3 regions of the Carnobacterium sp. AT7 genome follow, and region 2 is predicted to be linked to each of the others. Evidence: a T-box and tRNA genes for the amino acid it is inferred to sense, from the RefSeq annotation. Region 2 holds a T-box; the other regions hold tRNA genes.

Region 1 (6,658 bases), on a different contig from region 2:
CCTGGGGATAACAGGCTTATCTCCCCCAAGAGTCCACATCGACGGGGAGGTTTGGCACCTCGATGTCGGCTCATCGCATCCTGGGGCTGTAGTCGGTCCCAAGGGTTGGGCTGTTCGCCCATTAAAGCGGTACGCGAGCTGGGTTCAGAACGTCGTGAGACAGTTCGGTCCCTATCCGTCGCGGGCGTAGGAAATTTGAGAGGAGCTGTCCTTAGTACGAGAGGACCGGGATGGACACACCTCTGGTGTACCAGTTGTTCTGCCAAGGGCATTGCTGGGTAGCTATGTGTGGACGGGATAAATGCTGAAAGCATCTAAGCGTGAAGCCCCCCTCAAGATGAGATTTCCCATCACGTAAGTGAGTAAGACCCCTGAGAGATGATCAGGTAGATAGGTTGGAAGTGGAAGTCTAGCGATAGATGGAGCGGACCAATACTAATCGGTCGAGGACTTAACCAAATTTTTTAAACGGTGTAAGAGGGTTTCAGAACGAAAAACGATTTTTAACTTATCCAGTTTTGAGAGAACAACGTTCTCTTGATTGAAATTGTGTGGTGATGATGGCAAGAAGGTCACACCTGTTCCCATGCCGAACACAGAAGTTAAGCTTCTTAGCGCCGATGGTAGTGAAGGGTTTCCCTTTGTGAGAGTAGGACGTTGCCACGCACATTCAATTATTCCGCAATAGCTCAGTTGGTAGTAGCGCATGACTGTTAATCATGATGTCGTAGGTTCGAGTCCTACTTGCGGAGTTCCATAGTCAAACTATGTAAATATAAACGAGATTAGTTTAAGTGAACCCCACCTGGAGAGTTGTCCGAGTGGCCGAAGGAGCATGATTGGAAATCATGTAGGCGGTGAACACTGTCTCAAGGGTTCGAATCCCTTACTCTCCGTTTGAAAAAACGGCCCGTTGGTCAAGCGGTTAAGACACCGCCCTTTCACGGCGGTATCACGGGTTCGATTCCCGTACGGGTCATCAGTAACGACGTTACTGGTTAAAAAAAGCATTGATAAGATTCTTCGGAGGTTTAGCTCAGCTGGGAGAGCATCTGCCTTACAAGCAGAGGGTCGGCGGTTCGATCCCGTCAACCTCCATTGGTTTAAGTTATAAAAAGGTCTCGTGGTGTAGGGGTTAACATGTCTGCCTGTCACGCAGAAGATCGCGGGTTCGATTCCCGTCGAGACCGTTGGTTTGAAAAATTAAATAAACCATTTATATAATGGCCTGGTAGCTCAGTTGGTAGAGCACTTGATTGAAGCTCAAGGTGTCGGCAGTTCGATTCTGTCCCAGGCCACCATTATTGGAGGGGTAGCGAAGTGGCTAAACGCGGCGGACTGTAAATCCGCTCCTTCGGGTTCGGCAGTTCGAATCTGCCCCCCTCCACCATTTTTTAAAAGAAATAACCTTTATAAGATAGGGGTATAGTTTAAAGGTAGAACTATGGTCTCCAACACCATCAGTGTGGGTTCAATTCCTACTACCCCTGCCATTTTTAATGTAAGATGGGCAAAAAAAATAATTACCATGGCGATTGTGGTGAAGTGGTTAACACACCGGATTGTGGTTCCGGCATGCGTGGGTTCGATCCCCATCAGTCGCCTTTTTTTTTCATGGGCTATAGCCAAGCGGTAAGGCAAGGGACTTTGACTCCCTCATGCGTTGGTTCGAATCCAGCTAGCCCAGTTTAATTGAATGAACCATTCAACTAAAAAGATGGCGGTATAGCCAAGTGGTAAGGCAGAGGTCTGCAAAACCTTCATCACCGGTTCAAATCCGGTTACCGCCTTATGTTCGAAAAGATGAAAAAAAGTAGTCCATATGCCGGCGTGGCGGAACTGGTAGACGCGCTGGACTCAAAATCCTGTGCCCGCGAGGGCGTGCCGGTTCGATTCCGGCCGCCGGTATAATAAAAAGCTCTTAAGAATGTTCTTGTTCTTAAGGGCTTTTTTTTGTTTAATCTGTTATGATGTAGAGGTGAATTAACAGAAATTTTTATCTATATATAAAGAAAATGTATCCGCTTTGTTTTTAGCCTTTAAACTTGATTTATGAATTTAAATACATTCTATTTTAAAAAAATTGGAGGGATTTAAATGGCAACAAAGTCAACTTTTTCAAAATCAGAAATTAGAAAAGACAATCCTATTTTTTCATCATTTCGCTCAGTCGTGGAAACGTCCATGTACGGTAACAATACTACAGAAATAAAAACGACTGAAGAAGCTTATTTACTGGCTAAAGATTCCATGCACACCATTGTAACAGACCTAATAGTTAAGCATCCGGAAAAATTAGGTTTGCCTTATGGAGCAAATGTATTAGTTGAGAATGGAGGAGCGGTGGTCGGGAGAACAGCTGCAGCAAAACGTATTTTGGGAGAAAATCCTGAGGAAGATGCTAAACTGGCCCCAATTATCCGTGAAGCTATTTATCAAGGTGAAAATAAAATGCGTTATAAAGCTACTGCTTATGTTGGATTAGATCCTGATTTCATGGTGAAAGCACATTTGAGCGTACCTGTTGGTCAAGAAAATAATTTGTATTCCTGGTTGTTGAATTTCCAAATTTGCAATGAAGTATACGATGAATTATATGTGCAATCTAGAGCAATAAATGAGGGTGATATTTTAATCTATCAAAATCCTGAATGGCATCATCCCGATTACCCCATGGGGCTAGCTTATTTTGATTCAAAGCATAATGCAGCCATCATTTTAGGAATGAATTATTTTGGTGAGTTAAAGAAAGCAACGTTAACATTGGCTTGGGGTACAGCACATAGGTTGGGTTATGTCGCTTGTCATGGTGGGCAAAAGAAATTTACATTAACCAATGGAAAAAATTATGTATCGGCTTTTTTTGGGCTATCTGGTTCAGGTAAATCAACACTGACACATGCAAAACACGAAAATAAATATGCAGTTGAAGTTTTGCATGATGATGCATTTATTGTTTCTTTAGAGGATGGTTCTTCTATTGCTTTAGAACCAGCTTATTTTGATAAGACGCAAGACTATCCTTCAAATCATCCAGAAATCGATTATTTTGTAACGGTACAAAATGTCGCAGTCACGCTAGATGAAAACGGGGATAAGGTTCTCTTGACAGAAGATTTGAGGAATGGAAATGGTAGAACGATAAAATCACGTTATTCTACTTCAAATCGAGTAGATAAATTCAATGAACCCATCGACGCAATTTATTGGATTATGAAGGATGAAAGTCTCCCTCCTGTCATTAAAGTGACGGATCCAGTTCTTGCTGCAACGTTTGGGGCAACTTTGGCTACTAAACGTTCAACAGCTGAACGTTTAAAAAAAGGAATCGATATCAATAAATTAGTAATCGAGCCGTATGCAAATCCATTTCGTATTTATCCACTTAAAGAAGATTACAATCATTTTAAGGCATTATTTACGAATCAAAGTATCGACTGCTACATTTTAAATACGGGTTATTTTTTAGACAAGAAAGTGACAGCTGCTGTTACTTTAAGTAGTATTGAATCAATTGTTGAGGGGAGAGCCGAGTTCAGATCATTTGGAACAAGCAATGAGCTAAGTTACCTTGTAGTAGAGGATTATGAGCCCGACTTTAACAATCCAGAGTACCGTAAATTGGTTCAAGAAAGGTTGCAAATGCGTGTAGCTTATATTCAAGAGCAGAATAAAACGAACAAAATGAATCTTTTACCAGATGAAGCTCTTGAAGCGATGCAATCACTTCTTGACTAAACTAATGTCTTTTAATAAAAATAGATTTTGGTTGTTCTCTTTCCGTCAGTAGAGAGGAGTATGGAAATATGACAGAACGTACGGTTGAAATTACTGAAACGGTTCTTAGAGATGCTCATCAGAGTTTGATGGCGACAAGAATGACAACACAAGAAATGTTGCCTATCATTGAAAAGATGGATCAAGTTGGATACTATTCGCTTGAATGTTGGGGAGGAGCTACATTTGACGCAGCTATTCGGTTTCTAAATGAAGATCCATGGGAAAGGTTAAGGGCGATAAAAGAGCGGGCACCGCACACAAAATTACAAATGCTATTAAGAGGACAAAATTTGCTTGGGTATCGGCATTATGCAGATGACATTGTCGAAAAATTTGTTCAAAAAGCTAGTGAAAATGGAATAGATGTTTTTAGAATTTTTGATGCCCTAAATGACATTAGAAATTTGGAAGCGTCTTTAAGAGCAGTTAAAAAATACGGCAAGCATGCCCAGTTGACCATATGTTATACCATAAGTGAAGTGCACACTATTGACTATTATACCCAGCTAGCCAAAGAGTTGGAAAATATGGGAGCTGATTCTATTTGCATTAAAGATATGGCAGGAATTCTTACACCTTACATCGCAAAAAAACTTGTGGGCTCACTGAAAGAAGTGTTAACTATTCCGCTGAGCTTACACACACATGCAACGAGTGGTGTTTCACAAATGACTTATTTAATGGCTGTAGAAGCAGGTGTAGATATGATTGACACAGCTATTTCACCATTTTCGGAGGGAACGAGTCAGCCGCCTACTGAATCAATGGCTATTGCTTTAAATGAAGGGTTGGTTGCGACAAAGCTAAATCTTCAGTTACTAGAAGAAATTGCTGAATACTTTAAACCTATTCGAGACAAGTATTTGGCTAATCGGCTGTTGGACCCTAAAATGATGGGTGTTGATCCAAAAGCACTATTGTATCAAGTTCCTGGAGGGATGTTGTCAAATTTATACTCGCAATTAAAACAAGCGAATGCAACTGAAAAGTATGAAGCTGTTTTGAAAGAGGTTCCACAAGTTCGAAAAGACATGGGGTTCCCACCATTGGTAACCCCTATGAGTCAAATGGTGGGAACCCAAGCGGTCTTTAATGTATTAGCCGGAGAAAGGTACAAGATGGTTCCAAATGAAATCAAAGAATATTTACATGGTTCATATGGCCGTCCGCCAATGCCTATCAGTGAAGATTTTAGAAAACAGATTATTGATGAAGATACAGTAATTACAGATCGACCGGCTGACCATATTCAACCAGAATTTGAACGATTGAAAGAAGAAATAGGAACTTTAGCAAAAACAGATGAAGATGTTTTAACCTATGCCCTTTTTCCGCAAGTTGGCAAAGCGTTTTTACAAAAAAAATACGAGTTTCCAAAAGTAGAGCAAAAAAAAGCTGCGGTAGAAATGGAAGAAACGATCAGAATATCAGCCTATATAAAATGAGGTGAATAAATGGAAAAATTTTCTTATTTAGATATAGTAGTAATCACCGTTATTGGACTCCTAGTTTTTTTTTTAGTGCTTATTGGCTGGCAACTCATTCACCAAATGATGAAATTTAGACCGAAAAAATACCAAGAAATAGAATCCTTTTCTCCTGAAAAACAAAATGATTTAGCAGTAGATGAAGATGAAGAGACACGAATGGTTGCAGTCTTAATGGCGTTGATTTTAGCTAATGATGAGCAACAAGACAAAACCTATTGCGTAACAAAAATTGAGCGAATTCGGTAAGGGAGTGCGCTAAATGAAAAATTATGAGATTACAGTAAATGGGAAAATTTATCAAGTTACCGTAAAAGAACTACTAGATGAAGTGAACAAAAAAACACCATCTCTTACTTCAATCACCGATAAAGAAAAGACGAGCACGAAGCAATTAAAAACATTTTCTCAAGAAGAAGTAATGATCACAGCTCCTATGCCTGGAAGAATACTAGCTGTTAAGGTAGAAGAAAATCAAGATGTACATGCTGGAGAAACCGTGTGCTTGCTGGAAGCAATGAAAATGGAAAACGAAATTGTAGCTCCTGTTAGTGGCGTTGTATCTAAGGTGAATGTGCAACCTAGTCAAGCGGTAGAAGCAGGAGAGTCTTTAATTGTCATAGATCCAACTTAATGGTTCTTATATTACAATTTTAGATTCTTGGTAAGGGAGGAGATTTTTTGGACACTTTTTTTTCAGGGTTGCTATCCATTTCACTTGGACAGGTCATTATGATGGGGATAGGTGGATGTTTAATCTACCTAGGTATCAAGAAAAAATATGAACCAACATTGCTAGTGCCAATGGGTCTTGGAACACTATTGGTGAATTTTCCTCAATCTGGCTTAGTCAATCAAGTTATTAATAATCAAGAACAAGAAGGCATTCTAAATGTGTTGTTTGACTTTGGTATTGCGACCGAATTATTTCCGTTGCTAATTTTTATTGGAATCGGCGCAATGATTGATTTTGGTCCTTTGCTACAAAATCCCGTTCTTTTATTATATGGAGCTTCCGCTCAATTCGGTATTTTCTTCACTATTTTAGTTGCAGTTATTTTTGGATTTGATATTTTAGAAGCAGCCTCGATTGGCATTATTGGTGCTGCCGATGGCCCAACATCTATTTTTGTAGCCTTGCAACTAGCGCCTCAGCTATTAGGTCCTATAACGGTTGCTGCTTACTCCTATATGGCTTTAGTCCCAATCGTCCAGCCGATAGCTATTAAAGCTGTAACGACAAAAAAAGAACGAATGATTCGTATGGAATATACATCAACAACTATTTCAAAAAAAAACCGCATTCTTTTTCCAATTATTGTGATTATTGTAGCAGGATTTATTGCGCCTGTCTCCTTGCCATTAGTCGGGTTTTTAATGTTTGGTAATCT
Region 2 (6,658 bases):
AAGAAATGAAACCTTACAACATTGCCAAATATTATGCAGATCGTTGTTTGAAACAAAGCGGATTGACGTATACTATTTTGCGTCCAGGAGCATTGGAAAATGATCCTGCTACAGGGAAAATTGAAGTTGCTGAAAACTTGCCAGGCGGTGCTATCTCTCGTGAAGACGTAGCAGAAGTTGCTATTGCTAGTTTAGATAACGAAACGACTTTTAATAAAGAGTTTGATCTTTTAAACGGAGATATACCGATTGATGAAGCATTAAAAAATCTATAACCTCTTTTATTAGGGTGTGTTTTAAAACTAGTTTATCACGAGAAAAATAGCTGAGATAAGCTGAATCAAAATCGTTATCCGTTTGAGTAGCCGTAATAAGCCCTCATTCGACTCACTCAAAGTCGTTATCCATTTGAGTAGACGTAATGAGTCTTTATTCGAGCAACTCAAAACAAATTTCTATTTGAGTTTGCACAGTAAGTCATCATTCGACCAACTTGAAGTCAGTTTCTATTTGAGCAGACGCAATGAGTCTTAGTAGTTTTCAAATACGTCCTAGTTAAACGGAGACTTGTTTTAGTGCTCATTTAATCAATAAACCTAAACGAAAGCTCTTTTCACTTTGAATATGTAGGTAGAAGAGAGACAGAATATAAAATAAGAGGCCGGGGACAATTTAATTGTCCTCAGCCTCTTATTTTCATACCATACCTGGTTTTAAGATCACTTTGATATTTTGATCTGCTTTTTTATCAAAAATATCATAAGCTTTTGCTGCTTGTTCTAGCGGCATAGTATGAGTAATGATATCCGTAGGGTCAAAAATATTTTTTTCGATCATGTCATATAATTTTGGCATAAGATGAATAACAGGAGCTTGACCTGTTTTTAAAATAACGTTTCGGTTGAAGAAATCATTGATTGGGAAACTAGCAGAAGGCGTCATGTACACTCCAGTAACTTGGACCGTACCGAACTTCTTAACACTTTCAGAAGCTGTAACAAGCGGACTGATCGTTCCACTTTGTACGCTTAGAAGCGTCTTAGCTTTTTCTCTAGTAGGAGTCACTCCATCCATCCCAACGCAATCGATCACGACATCCGCTCCGCCGTTAGTTGTATCATAAAGGAATTTTCCAACTTCAGTAACATCTTTAAAATTCACCGTTTCAACATTATTGGTATTGCGTGCATGGTCTAAACGATGCTTCACATTATCGACTGCAATAACTCGTTTAGCCCCTTTCATTTTGGCAAATTTTTGAGCAAATAGCCCAACAGGACCAGATCCTAAGATGATGACCGTGTCGCCTTCTTTGACGCCGCTGCTTTCTACACTCCAGTAAGCAGTAGGGACGATATCGGATAAGAAAAGAACTTTTTCATCTGGCAAATCATTTTCCGGAACAACAAAAGAGGTGAAATCAGCAAAAGGAACACGTAAGAATTCTGCTTGGCCTCCAGGGTAATTCCCATGCATCTTACCAAAACCAAATAGTCCGCCGTTATCGAAAGCTGGATTTGGATTAGAATTGTCGCATTGACTTTCCATTTCGTGAGTACAGAAATGACATTCGCCACATCCAATATTAAATGGAATAACGACACGGTCGCCTTTTTTAACTTTTTTTACACCAGGACCGACTTCTTCAACAATTCCCATCGGTTCATGACCCACTACATAATCTTCTTCCATTACTGGCTTTCCGTTATGATACAAGTGTAAATCAGATCCGCAAATAGCTGTTGCTGTAATGCGGACAATCATATCAGTAGGTTCTTGAATCGTTGGATCTGGAACATTTCGGACTTCCATTTTTTCATTTCCTTGCCATGTTACTGCACGCATAAAATCGCTCCCTTAATTTGTATTTTATCAATCAAAGTTTAACATTGCGATTACAGATAGTAAATTAATAACGCTTACTTTTAAGGATAAAAAAACGTCTGATCCATTAAAATGCTAAAGGATCAGGCGCTTATTTCTTTTAAACTAATTTAACTAAGAAGTATTTTTTCTTCCCTTTGCGAATCAAGATAAAACGTTCATCAAAAGAGTTTTCAGGTGTCACAATGGCTTCAACATCTGTGACCTTTTCACCATTCATGGATAAAGCTCCATTTTTAATATCTTCACGAGCTTGGCGTCTAGAAGGTTCAATACCGACTACATCGACTAACCATTCTACGATATTTTTTTCTTCTTTTGGAGCTTCAAACGTAGGCATGTTTTTGAATCCTTCTTCGATTTGATCAGCCGTTAAACTTTTTACATCACCGGAAAAAAGAGCTGCAGTAATTTTTTCAGCATCTTTCAACGCTTGTTCGCCATGAACAAATAGCGTCATTTCGCTAGCTAATGTTTTTTGTGCTTCGCGTTTATGCGGCTCTGTTGCTATCTTTTCAGCTAAAGCATCGATTTCTTCTTTAGTTAAGAAAGTAAAGTACTTCAAGTATTTCACGACATCACGGTCGTCTTGATTTAACCAAAATTGGTAAAACTCATAAGGAGTGGTTTTTTCTGGATCTAACCAAATAGCACCACCTGCAGTTTTCCCAAATTTAGTTCCGTCTGCTTTTAACATTAACGGAATGGTCAGCCCATAAGCTTCAGCTTCAGAACCTTCTTGTTTACGGATATATTCTAAACCAGCTGTAATATTTCCCCATTGATCTGCGCCACCAATTTGTAATTGAACATCTTCATGTTGGTACAAGTGTAAGAAATCAATCGATTGTAAAATTTGATAAGTAAATTCAGTAAATGAGATACCTGTTTCTAAACGACTGGCAACGATGTCTTTTGACAACATAGTGTTGACGTTAAAACTTTTCCCAATATTACGTAAGAAATCAAGTAAAGAGATTTCTTTTGTCCAATCCAAATTGTTCACCATACGAATAGAGTTTTCATTTTTACCTGCATCAAATAGTTTTTCCATTTGATGTGTTAATTTATCGACATTATTTTGAACTTGTTCGCTCGTTTGTAAAACACGTTCTTCAGATTTACCACTAGGGTCACCAATTGAACCCGTCGCGCCACCAATGACGATAACGGGGCGGTGTCCAGCTAATTGAAATCTTTTCAGAATCATAAAAGGAATCAAGTGGCCAATATGCATACTATCGCCAGTTGGGTCAACCCCACAGTATAGACCTACAGCTTTTTGGTCAATCAATTTTTTTAAACCTACTTCATCTGTTTGTTGATTAATGGCATCGCGCCATTCTAGTTCATCAATAATATTCATTTTTCTAGCTCCTTATATCTGTATTTTTGTGCATAAAAAAAGCCCAATAAAAAGAAGTTATCTTTTTATCGGGACGAAAATTTCCGTGTTACCACCCAAATTGCAGTCTGTTTTCAACACAAAACAAGCCTGCCACTCATTTACTGTTAACGTTAGTAATACGCTTGAGGTTAGTCAAGTTACTCCGGAGTGTACTTCGCAAAAAAGGTTTGTGCCTATTTTCATCAACCATAGGCTTTCTATTGAACAGGGACCAAATGCTACTAAGCTCTTTCATTGTAAGTTTGTTATGAGATTGTTATTAGTATAGATGAAGTGAAGACAATTTGTCAATCTTGTTTTTAAGGGAATAATACTAGTACTATAAGTGGAAGAGTTGAAATGAAAGACGAAAAAATTGACTCACTTGATGTTAACGATGACAATGGACTGCTACAAGAGATGATATCTAGTCATTAAAATAGGAGTTAGGTATCGTTTTTTTGATTTACACGTTAGTTGTCTGTATAATTTTGATAAGTAAAGGGAAGGTAGGATTTTGAATGGATATTTACACAATAGGTCATTCTACTCATAGTAGTGAGGAGTTTATTTCTTTGCTTCAATCATATGATGTAGAAACTTTAGTTGATGTACGTTCTTACCCTGGTAGTAACCATATGCCTCAATTTAATAAAGAAAACATAGAAAAATGGTTGCCTGAAAGCGGTATTAGTTATATTCATATGCCTTCATTGGGTGGTAGAAGAAAGAAAAATCACGAAATAGACGAATCATTAGTGAACGGATGGAGAAATACGTCTTTTCAGAATTATGCAGCCTACAGTCTAACGAATGAATATGAAAAGGCAATCAGTGATTTACTAGACCTTGAAAGTAAAAAACGAGTTTGTTACATGTGCTCTGAAAGTGTTCCTTGGAGATGCCACCGCTTGATTATTTCAAATACTTTGTCATTAAAAGGATTAACTGTTCACCATATCATGACAGAGAAAAAAGCTACTTTACATGAAATAGGTATGTATGGTGCTAAAGCGGTTATCGAAGGATCCAAACTTATTTATCCTGATTCATGTTCATAAATCAAAAAGACGCTATTCATCACAGGCATATAGGCCATGATGAATAGCGTTTTTTTATCAGTAATTAATTATATCAAATTTCTTGTACAGAATTAAGAAGGTACACTATATCTTACTGCTATGAAAATAATTTTGTTCACTTGTGCCAAAATCAAGTGAAAACTTTTGTTACATAAATTTAAATTCAACGAGTATTAAAGGTCTCAGCGATTTCAATCATTGCCTCATTGAATTCTTTTTGAAAATATGTGGTTTTACTGTGATCCTTATTCACGATGAGGCTAATGTAAAAGTGAGGTGCATTTTCAATGGGAACTCTGACCAGTCGTGGGCGATCGTCTATTAGAATATCGCTCATAAAAGCAACCATGTTAGTGGAAGAAGCAATGGACAATGCCGTTTGAATTTCCTTAGTATAAAGAGTCTGTGGCTGTTTAATTTGGTTGTTTTTAGTCCATTCTTCAAAAATACGTTGGTGTGTATAACCTTGCGCTAAGGAGATAAACAGCTCATCTTGAAGTTCCGCTGCCATGATGATGCTTTTTTTGGCTAATGGATTGTCAGGGGATACCCAAAGAGCTAACTCTTCTGTTCGCAAAGGAATTTGTAATAAATTTTCTGCTGAAAAAGTAGGACAATCGCTCCCAATAATGGCCAATGGAACTTGACCTTTGCATACCAAATCCAGCATAACATCAGAACTTTCTTCTTCAATGAGTTTCATAGAGGCTGAAAATTTTGTCAAATGTGGCATCAGTTGTGCCATGAAATGGCCGCCAATGGTTGGTAAGAAGCCAAAATAAACGATTTGATTTTTCAAATCATGAATTTCTTCTTTAACTTGTTCTACTGTTTGTAAAATATGAGTTGAATGCTTAAATAATATTTCACCAGTTTCTGTCAAACGTAAATGTTTGTGAAGTCTTTTTCTATCTATCAATACAGTTTCGAGTTCCTTTTCAAGGCGTTTTAAAGCCATCGAAATGGAAGGCTGGGAGACGTAAAAATGTTCTGCTGTTGCAGTAAAGTTCAAGTTTTCAGCCAAATAATTAAAGTAAACTAAATCTTGTAAATTCATAGGGTCCTCCTGTTGGTTTTGTGAATTTAATAACATAAACGAAACGTATACTAAACTAATTTTGCATAAATATTATTTATCATATCATAAAAAAACAATATTTTCTAAGTGTGGAAGAACATGATAAAGTAACACAAGTGGTGAAGCGCTTCCAAAATAATGGTGAAAGGTGTGACATTTTTAAAGTGATTAACAGGTTGAAAATTATTCAAGATTGATGTCCAAATCGCTATGTCTGAATTACTTTTTGTGAGACGGATTATAGTTGTAATTGTAGCTCCGTTGACTGTACTGAGTGCTCAATGGCTATTTTAAATTTAGAAATAAACTATTAAATTCATTATATAAAAAGGATGGTTGGAAATTTATGGTAAATGAACAAACGATTAAATACGAAGCACCAACAGTAGAGCAAGAAATTGAAGTAATCAGCACTTATCGGCTTGAAGACAGAGCTCGTGAAGTCGTTCCACATGGTGGATTTGATTATATGTCAGGTGCTTCAGGAGATGAATTTACATTAAAACAAAATAATGAAGCTTGGTCACACAAAGGAATTTTGCCTCGTGTATTAGCTGATGTAGAAAATCCGGACACATCGACTTCTATTTTAGAACATGACATTAAAGTCCCTTTTATTATGGCTCCTATTGCAGCTCATGGGTTAGCTCATGAAACAAAAGAAGCAGGAACAGCTAAAGGAATCGCTGAATTTGGCGGCACGATTATGTCTATCAGTGCTTATTCAGGAGCTACGTTTGAAGAAATTGAAGATGGCTTGAAAGGCAGTCCTCGTTGGTTCCAAATTTATATGAGTAAAGATGATGAAATGAATAAAAATATTCTTGATGAAGCAAAATCTGATGGTGCGACAGCAATCATCTTAACAGCGGATTCAACATTAAGTGGTAATCGTGAGAAAGATATGCTGAATAAATTTGTTTACCCATTTGGTATGCCAATTGTCTCTCGTTACTTAACCGGATCAGGGAAGAATATGTCTTTGAACAACATCTATGCTCAGTCAAAACAAAAAATCACCCCAAGAGATGTGAAGTTTATTTCAGATTACTCTGGCTTGCCAGTGTTTGTTAAAGGAATTCAAACTCCTGAAGATGCTTCATTAGCGATTGGTGCAGGAGCAGCTGGTATTTGGGTATCCAATCATGGTGGACGTCAATTAGATGGTGCACCTGGATCATTTGATACTTTGGAAAGTATTTCTAAAGTTGTAGCTGGCCGTGTTCC
Region 3 (6,658 bases), on a different contig from region 2:
TGACTGGGGCGGTCGCCTCCTAAAGTGTAACGGAGGCGCCCAAAGGTTCCCTCAGAATGGTTGGAAATCATTCGCAGAGTGTAAAGGCATAAGGGAGCTTGACTGCGAGACCTACAAGTCGAGCAGGGACGAAAGTCGGGCTTAGTGATCCGGTGGTTCCGCATGGAAGGGCCATCGCTCAACGGATAAAAGCTACCCTGGGGATAACAGGCTTATCTCCCCCAAGAGTCCACATCGACGGGGAGGTTTGGCACCTCGATGTCGGCTCATCGCATCCTGGGGCTGTAGTCGGTCCCAAGGGTTGGGCTGTTCGCCCATTAAAGCGGTACGCGAGCTGGGTTCAGAACGTCGTGAGACAGTTCGGTCCCTATCCGTCGCGGGCGTAGGAAATTTGAGAGGAGCTGTCCTTAGTACGAGAGGACCGGGATGGACACACCTCTGGTGTACCAGTTGTTCTGCCAAGGGCATTGCTGGGTAGCTATGTGTGGACGGGATAAACGCTGAAAGCATCTAAGCGTGAAGCCCCCCTCAAGATGAGATTTCCCATCACGTAAGTGAGTAAGACCCCTGAGAGATGATCAGGTAGATAGGTTGGAAGTGGAAGTCTAGCGATAGATGGAGCGGACCAATACTAATCGGTCGAGGACTTAACCAAATTTTTTAAACGGTGTAAGAGGGTTTCAGAACGAAAAATGATTTTTAACTTATCCAGTTTTGAGAGAACAACGTTCTCTTGATTGAAATTGTGTGGTGATGATGGCAAGAAGGTCACACCTGTTCCCATGCCGAACACAGAAGTTAAGCTTCTTAGCGCCGATGGTAGTGAAGGGTTTCCCTTTGTGAGAGTAGGACGTTGCCACGCACATTCAATTATTCCGCAATAGCTCAGTTGGTAGTAGCGCATGACTGTTAATCATGATGTCGTAGGTTCGAGTCCTACTTGCGGAGTTCCATAGTCAAACTATGTAAATATAAACGAGATTAGTTTAAGTGAACCCCACCTGGAGAGTTGTCCGAGTGGCCGAAGGAGCATGATTGGAAATCATGTAGGCGGTGAACACTGTCTCAAGGGTTCGAATCCCTTACTCTCCGTTTGAAAAAACGGCCCGTTGGTCAAGCGGTTAAGACACCGCCCTTTCACGGCGGTATCACGGGTTCGATTCCCGTACGGGTCATCAGTAACGACGTTACTGGTTAAAAAAAGCAGTAGTAAGATTCTTCGGAGGTTTAGCTCAGCTGGGAGAGCATCTGCCTTACAAGCAGAGGGTCGGCGGTTCGATCCCGTCAACCTCCATTGGTTTAAGTTATAAAAAGGTCTCGTGGTGTAGGGGTTAACATGTCTGCCTGTCACGCAGAAGATCGCGGGTTCGATTCCCGTCGAGACCGTTGGTTTGAAAAATTAAATAAACCATTTATATAATGGCCTGGTAGCTCAGTTGGTAGAGCACTTGATTGAAGCTCAAGGTGTCGGCAGTTCGATTCTGTCCCAGGCCACCATTATTGGAGGGGTAGCGAAGTGGCTAAACGCGGCGGACTGTAAATCCGCTCCTTCGGGTTCGGCAGTTCGAATCTGCCCCCCTCCACCATTTTTTAAAAGAAATAACCTTTATAAGATAGGGGTATAGTTTAAAGGTAGAACTATGGTCTCCAACACCATCAGTGTGGGTTCAATTCCTACTACCCCTGCCATTTTTAATGTAAGATGGGCAAAAAAATAATTACCATGGCGATTGTGGTGAAGTGGTTAACACACCGGATTGTGGTTCCGGCATGCGTGGGTTCGATCCCCATCAGTCGCCTTTTTTTTTCATGGGCTATAGCCAAGCGGTAAGGCAAGGGACTTTGACTCCCTCATGCGTTGGTTCGAATCCAGCTAGCCCAGTTTAATTGAATGAACCATTCAACTAAAAAGATGGCGGTATAGCCAAGTGGTAAGGCAGAGGTCTGCAAAACCTTCATCACCGGTTCAAATCCGGTTACCGCCTTATGTTCGAAAAGATGAAAAAAAGTAGTCCATATGCCGGCGTGGCGGAACTGGTAGACGCGCTGGACTCAAAATCCTGTGCCCGCGAGGGCGTGCCGGTTCGATTCCGGCCGCCGGTATACTAAATACACCTCACATCTATAAGATGCTAGGTGTATTTTTTTGTTCATTTCTTTAATCAGTCTCTTTGGAATCGTCGTCAAATGGTGTGGATGCTTCAAAGATTCTTATGAATAGTGGCTCTTCGTCAAATGGTGTGGATGAGCAAAATTTAGTTAAAATAAAATCTAATTTAGGCAGCGTGAGGTAACTGACTCATGCTGTTTTTTTTCGCTTTAAAACTAATCAAAATACGGCATCTAAAATTCTGGAAATTCCGATAACCATAAGCAACCCGTTTAATGACTTTTATTTTATTGTTTGACCCCTCTAAAGCACCGTTGGAATAGGGATACATAAAAGTATGTTTGATCCTAGGCAAGTGTTTACGCAGGGTTTTAAGGGCAGTCTGCATAAAAGGAGACAACTCCTTTGGAGAAGTCTTCAGTATAAGGTCTTTAAATCCTTTATAGTCATTTTTTTTAGAATAATAAAGAAGATTTTGATACAGATCATATGTCGCTTTAAGGGTCTCGTCGAGCGTGAGTAGGTAGTCAATGATTTCTGTATTCGGTAAAGGCTTTTTAAAGAGTCGTTGATAGCGGTAATCCTTAAAATTCAAGTCATCTGAGTCTTTTAATAGAAGTTGCCAGTACCTTTTAAATTTTCTGTAGTTCTTTAAATCTTCTGAATTAGAGGTATTGAATCGTTTCATTAGTTGAACTCTGGTTTGATTCAACGAACGTGAGAGCAACTGAATGATATGGAAACGGTCAATGATTACTTTAGCATTAGGAAAGAGGTCTTTAACTAATGTAAAGTAGGCCGCGTTCATGTCTACGACAATCGTTTTTACAGTCATCCTCGTTTTATAGGGATAGCGCAGAAAGTGCTTGTGTAAAGCGGTTAAGAGCCGAGTTGGCAAGATATCAATCGGTTCATGTGTATCTGCATCGGAATAAATAAAGCTCATTTTGCCTTCGACGTTTTTAACGGATTTAAATTCATCAAAAGAAAGGTGTTGCGGCAAGGATTTGAAATTGTTTTTAACAGACTGATTGAGTTGTTTCAAGACTCTGTCTGTAGTGGTAGGAGAAACAAAATGCCGTTTAGACAGGTCTTTTACAGAAGTAGTGTCGGCTAATTCAACTGCAATAGACTGTTTGACCCGCTTAGCGATAAAACAGCCTTGTTCGATCTCAGGAGACTGAGCAACAAAGGTCACACCGCATTCTCTACAAAGAAATCGTTGTTTCTTTAACTGAATATAAGTTGGATAGTGAGTAGAGCTGACCCATTTAACCCTAGAGGTTAAATACCCATTCTTAACAATAGAGTAGGAGTGATTTTTCATCCCGCAACACTCGCAGTGAGAAGGCTGATACGTTAAAGTGGCATAGTAAACTTTTGATCTGAATCCTTTGATTCTCTTCTCCTTACAAAATTTTTCATCAAAAAGAATGTTTTTATCTTTTAAATCGAGTGCAATTCGGATACAATTATTACGAGGCATATGAATTTTCCTTTCTAGTGAGTTGTGGTGACTTTATTCTAACTGGAAATTTCATATGTTTCTATTTTTTTGCACAAAAATAGGTGTGAATGAATTTCTTCATCCACACCAAAAATTATACAGCCTGAATAGTCGGATTGGCTCGTAAGATCTTTCAAGCCTTAAACATTCTACAGGACTACAAACAACCCAATCCCTCCAGAATATTAAGTATGAACTAAATTCATTTATCTAAACTAAAAATATAGAGCCAAAATTTCTGGAAGACTGTAGTTCTATAGGGGTCTAAAAAGAAACTTCATGTATTATCTATGAAGTTTCTTTTGGAGCAGTCATACCCATTGTTGAATAATCTGTAAAATTTATTTAAAGAAACTAGTTTAAATCCAAAAAATAATGGACTAACTAAGGAGTTGCTTTGCCACACAAAGACCAGCAGCTGATAAAGCTCCATTTATAGCTGAATAATTTTTAATTTCTATAAGTGTTTTTTTCTTTGTTGCTAATAGAGCAATGTTTTTTTCTAAATAATCTTTTATTAAATCTAAAAGTTGTTTTTCTGAAAAGAGTTCACCATGAATAATCATTTTATCTGCGTCAATCATCATTGAAAGATTATTTAGGGTAATCGAAAGGTACTTAATAGCATTGTGCAAGATATTTATGACGCCCTCATCACCCAACTTATAGGCTTGTAGGATCACTTCAATTGTGAGATGAGCTCGATCTGTCGCTAACTGCCTCAGATAAGTACTATCAGATTTATCAAAAAGAATTTGAGATTTTTTAATGATCCAAGATTCGCTAGCATAAGTTTGCAAGCATCCTCTTTTGCCACATTCACAAAGCTCACCATCAGGATGAACAACTATATGACCAATTTCTCCGACTAAATTATTATTATCCCCATAGAGATTACTTTGATAGATTGATGAACAAAACATTCCTCGACCTACGTGCACAAAAGTAAAATTATTATCGGTGCTATCGTGACCAAATAACCGTTCTGATAAAGTCATACAGTGAACATTATTTTTGAAATACACTGGTAAGTTTATTGTAGAGAGTAATTGTTTAAAGTTGAAATTAGTCCAAAATGAATTATTTGTTAAAATTGATTGGTTTTCCTCATCGAAATGTCCAGGTAATGCAATCCCAATAGATTGAGGATGGTAATTAGAGCAGTGTAAAAGAAACGAGTGCAATTCAGTAACGAATAAAGATGCAGTAAGATTTCTTTCGGGAGTGGAAGGATCATTTGTTAGAATCTTTTTTTCAAATAAATTTTGTTTATTGTCAATAAGACAATAGGCAAAGAATTTTTCTGATAGTTCTACCCCAATGTAAAAACTATGATTAGGTGAAATGTCTAAAGAAATTTTTTTTCTACCGGATTTATTTGTATCAGAAACGATTTCACCAGTCTCGTGAATCAACTGTTCCACAATTAAGTTTCCAACAATATCACTTACTGTTGCTGGTGTGATCCCAGTTGCTTGAGAAATATCAATCCTTGATAAAGGCCCCTTTGTATAAATGATATCTAATATTTTGGTTTGTAATTCCTTCTGTCTTTTAGTAATCTTCATAGAATCCTCCTTAATATCACAAAATTAGTATACAACATTAATTATTTTTTATAAACAACTATTGGAACGATTTAGGTTGACAGGGGGCTATTTATCGATTAACATAAGGTTGTTGATAACAAAATATTAACAAATATGGTTTTGAACAGAGTTTTCCTGGTTTGTTATTTATAATTTATAACCAATAAAAAATTATGGAAAGGGATATGCCTAGTAACTTGGCTAACGCTAAGTATTTAACGTTATTAGATTGAATTAGAATGATAACGGTAACAAATAAGTGAGTAAAAGAAAGATAAATAAAAAAATGATAGGGAGTTGTATTATGACAAAAAGATTTATAAGTGCTAACGCTTCAGAAATTATGAATATGACCGCTGATGAGCTGAAACAAAGTATTAAAGCAAGTGAAGGAAGAATTGTGATGTCTGAAAATGTCGTGGAGAGAGAACCGTTTATTGAGGACATTACAAATGCAGAAATTGCTAGAGCATTTGGGGCAGATTTAATCTTGTTAAATGGGATAGATGTGTTGAATCCTAAAATTTCAGGTTTAAGTAATCAGGATGGATCATTTGTGGATCAGCTTCATAATTTGGTCGGTCGTCCAATCGGTGTTAACTTGGAACCGGTTGATGAAGAAGCATCTATGGCAGAAGATCGTTTAACGATTGCTGAAGGTAGACAAGCAAATTTAAAAACAATCAATGAGATTGAATCATTGGGATTAGATTTTGTTTGTTTAACAGGAAATCCAGGAACGGGTGTTACAAATACTCAAATTGAGAAAACAATCCGTACTACAAAAGAAGTGTTTTCAGGGTTAATTATTGCTGGTAAAATGCATGGCGCTGGTGTTTCAGAGAGCATAGTTGATTTAGAAACGGTAAAATCATTTATTGAAGCTGGGGCAGATATTATTTTAGTTCCTGCAGTGGGTACCGTACCTGGATTTGATGAACACGAATTGAAAGAAATCGTTAAAGCTGTTCACAAAGAAGGTGCATTAGTGTTGTCAGCTATTGGAACAAGCCAAGAAAGTTCAGATGAAGATACAATTAAGCAAATTGCTATTCGTAATAAAATTTGTGGTGTTGATATCCAACACATTGGAGATGCAGGCTATGGTGGAATTGCTCCAGTAGAAAATATTTTTGCTTTAAGTAAAGCTTTACGAGGTATGCGTCATACTGCTTCAATGATGGCAAGATCGGTACACAGATAAGTAGTAGAGGAGGAGATTTTATTGAGTAATATTAATGATTTTTTAGAACGAAAATTAATGCCAGTTGCTTCAAAAATAGGAAATAATAAGTTCCTTGTTGCGATACGTGATGGTATCACATTGGCAATGCCGTTGATTATTATTGGTTCTTTATTTATGGTCGTAGCAAGTTTTCCAATTCCGGGTTGGGAAGAATGGCTTGGTAAAGTAGGTGTTGCCGATTTTCTATGGAAAGGAACAGATAGTAG

The links. The T-box of region 2 lies ahead of tyrS (tyrosine--tRNA ligase). A T-box ahead of a tRNA ligase gene usually reads a tRNA of that ligase, here a tRNA-Tyr.
Region 1: it has a tRNA-Tyr gene. The T-box ahead of tyrS (tyrosine--tRNA ligase) is inferred to sense a tRNA for this amino acid. The anticodon was not compared.
Region 3: it has a tRNA-Tyr gene. The T-box ahead of tyrS (tyrosine--tRNA ligase) is inferred to sense a tRNA for this amino acid. The anticodon was not compared.

What each region holds. Positions count from the first base shown of each region.
Region 1 is NZ_ABHH01000018.1:41,145-47,802, reverse strand. Features, by position in the region: partial or broken rRNA gene CAT7_RS08065 (23S ribosomal RNA) at 1-459, shown strand, start outside; rRNA gene rrf (5S ribosomal RNA) at 551-666, shown strand; tRNA gene CAT7_RS08055 (tRNA-Asn) at 679-752, shown strand; tRNA gene CAT7_RS08050 (tRNA-Ser) at 808-896, shown strand; tRNA gene CAT7_RS08045 (tRNA-Glu) at 908-979, shown strand; tRNA gene CAT7_RS08040 (tRNA-Val) at 1,026-1,098, shown strand; tRNA gene CAT7_RS08035 (tRNA-Asp) at 1,118-1,190, shown strand; tRNA gene CAT7_RS08030 (tRNA-Phe) at 1,226-1,301, shown strand; tRNA gene CAT7_RS08025 (tRNA-Tyr) at 1,307-1,390, shown strand; tRNA gene CAT7_RS08020 (tRNA-Trp) at 1,420-1,493, shown strand; tRNA gene CAT7_RS08015 (tRNA-His) at 1,532-1,604, shown strand; tRNA gene CAT7_RS08010 (tRNA-Gln) at 1,616-1,687, shown strand; tRNA gene CAT7_RS08005 (tRNA-Cys) at 1,720-1,790, shown strand; tRNA gene CAT7_RS08000 (tRNA-Leu) at 1,825-1,908, shown strand; gene CAT7_RS07995 (phosphoenolpyruvate carboxykinase (ATP)) at 2,098-3,738, shown strand; gene CAT7_RS07990 (oxaloacetate decarboxylase subunit alpha) at 3,807-5,225, shown strand; gene CAT7_RS07985 (OadG family protein) at 5,235-5,516, shown strand; gene CAT7_RS12610 (biotin/lipoyl-containing protein) at 5,530-5,901, shown strand; gene CAT7_RS07975 (sodium ion-translocating decarboxylase subunit beta) at 5,949-6,658, shown strand, end outside.
Region 2 is NZ_ABHH01000022.1:13,951-20,608, forward strand. Features, by position in the region: gene CAT7_RS08730 (SDR family oxidoreductase) at 1-275, shown strand, start outside; gene CAT7_RS08735 (zinc-dependent alcohol dehydrogenase) at 697-1,845, opposite strand; gene tyrS (tyrosine--tRNA ligase) at 1,985-3,250, opposite strand; T-box leader at 3,317-3,536, opposite strand; gene CAT7_RS08745 (DUF488 domain-containing protein) at 3,793-4,332, shown strand; gene CAT7_RS08750 (LysR family transcriptional regulator) at 4,517-5,410, opposite strand; gene CAT7_RS08755 (lactate oxidase) at 5,778-6,658, shown strand, end outside.
Region 3 is NZ_ABHH01000050.1:1,702-8,359, reverse strand. Features, by position in the region: partial or broken rRNA gene CAT7_RS11620 (23S ribosomal RNA) at 1-655, shown strand, start outside; rRNA gene rrf (5S ribosomal RNA) at 747-862, shown strand; tRNA gene CAT7_RS11610 (tRNA-Asn) at 875-948, shown strand; tRNA gene CAT7_RS11605 (tRNA-Ser) at 1,004-1,092, shown strand; tRNA gene CAT7_RS11600 (tRNA-Glu) at 1,104-1,175, shown strand; tRNA gene CAT7_RS11595 (tRNA-Val) at 1,222-1,294, shown strand; tRNA gene CAT7_RS11590 (tRNA-Asp) at 1,314-1,386, shown strand; tRNA gene CAT7_RS11585 (tRNA-Phe) at 1,422-1,497, shown strand; tRNA gene CAT7_RS11580 (tRNA-Tyr) at 1,503-1,586, shown strand; tRNA gene CAT7_RS11575 (tRNA-Trp) at 1,616-1,689, shown strand; tRNA gene CAT7_RS11570 (tRNA-His) at 1,727-1,799, shown strand; tRNA gene CAT7_RS11565 (tRNA-Gln) at 1,811-1,882, shown strand; tRNA gene CAT7_RS11560 (tRNA-Cys) at 1,915-1,985, shown strand; tRNA gene CAT7_RS11555 (tRNA-Leu) at 2,020-2,103, shown strand; gene CAT7_RS11550 (ISL3 family transposase) at 2,277-3,596, opposite strand; gene CAT7_RS11545 (ROK family transcriptional regulator) at 3,998-5,185, opposite strand; gene CAT7_RS11540 (DUF7916 family protein) at 5,511-6,410, shown strand; gene CAT7_RS11535 (PTS sugar transporter subunit IIC) at 6,468-6,658, shown strand, end outside.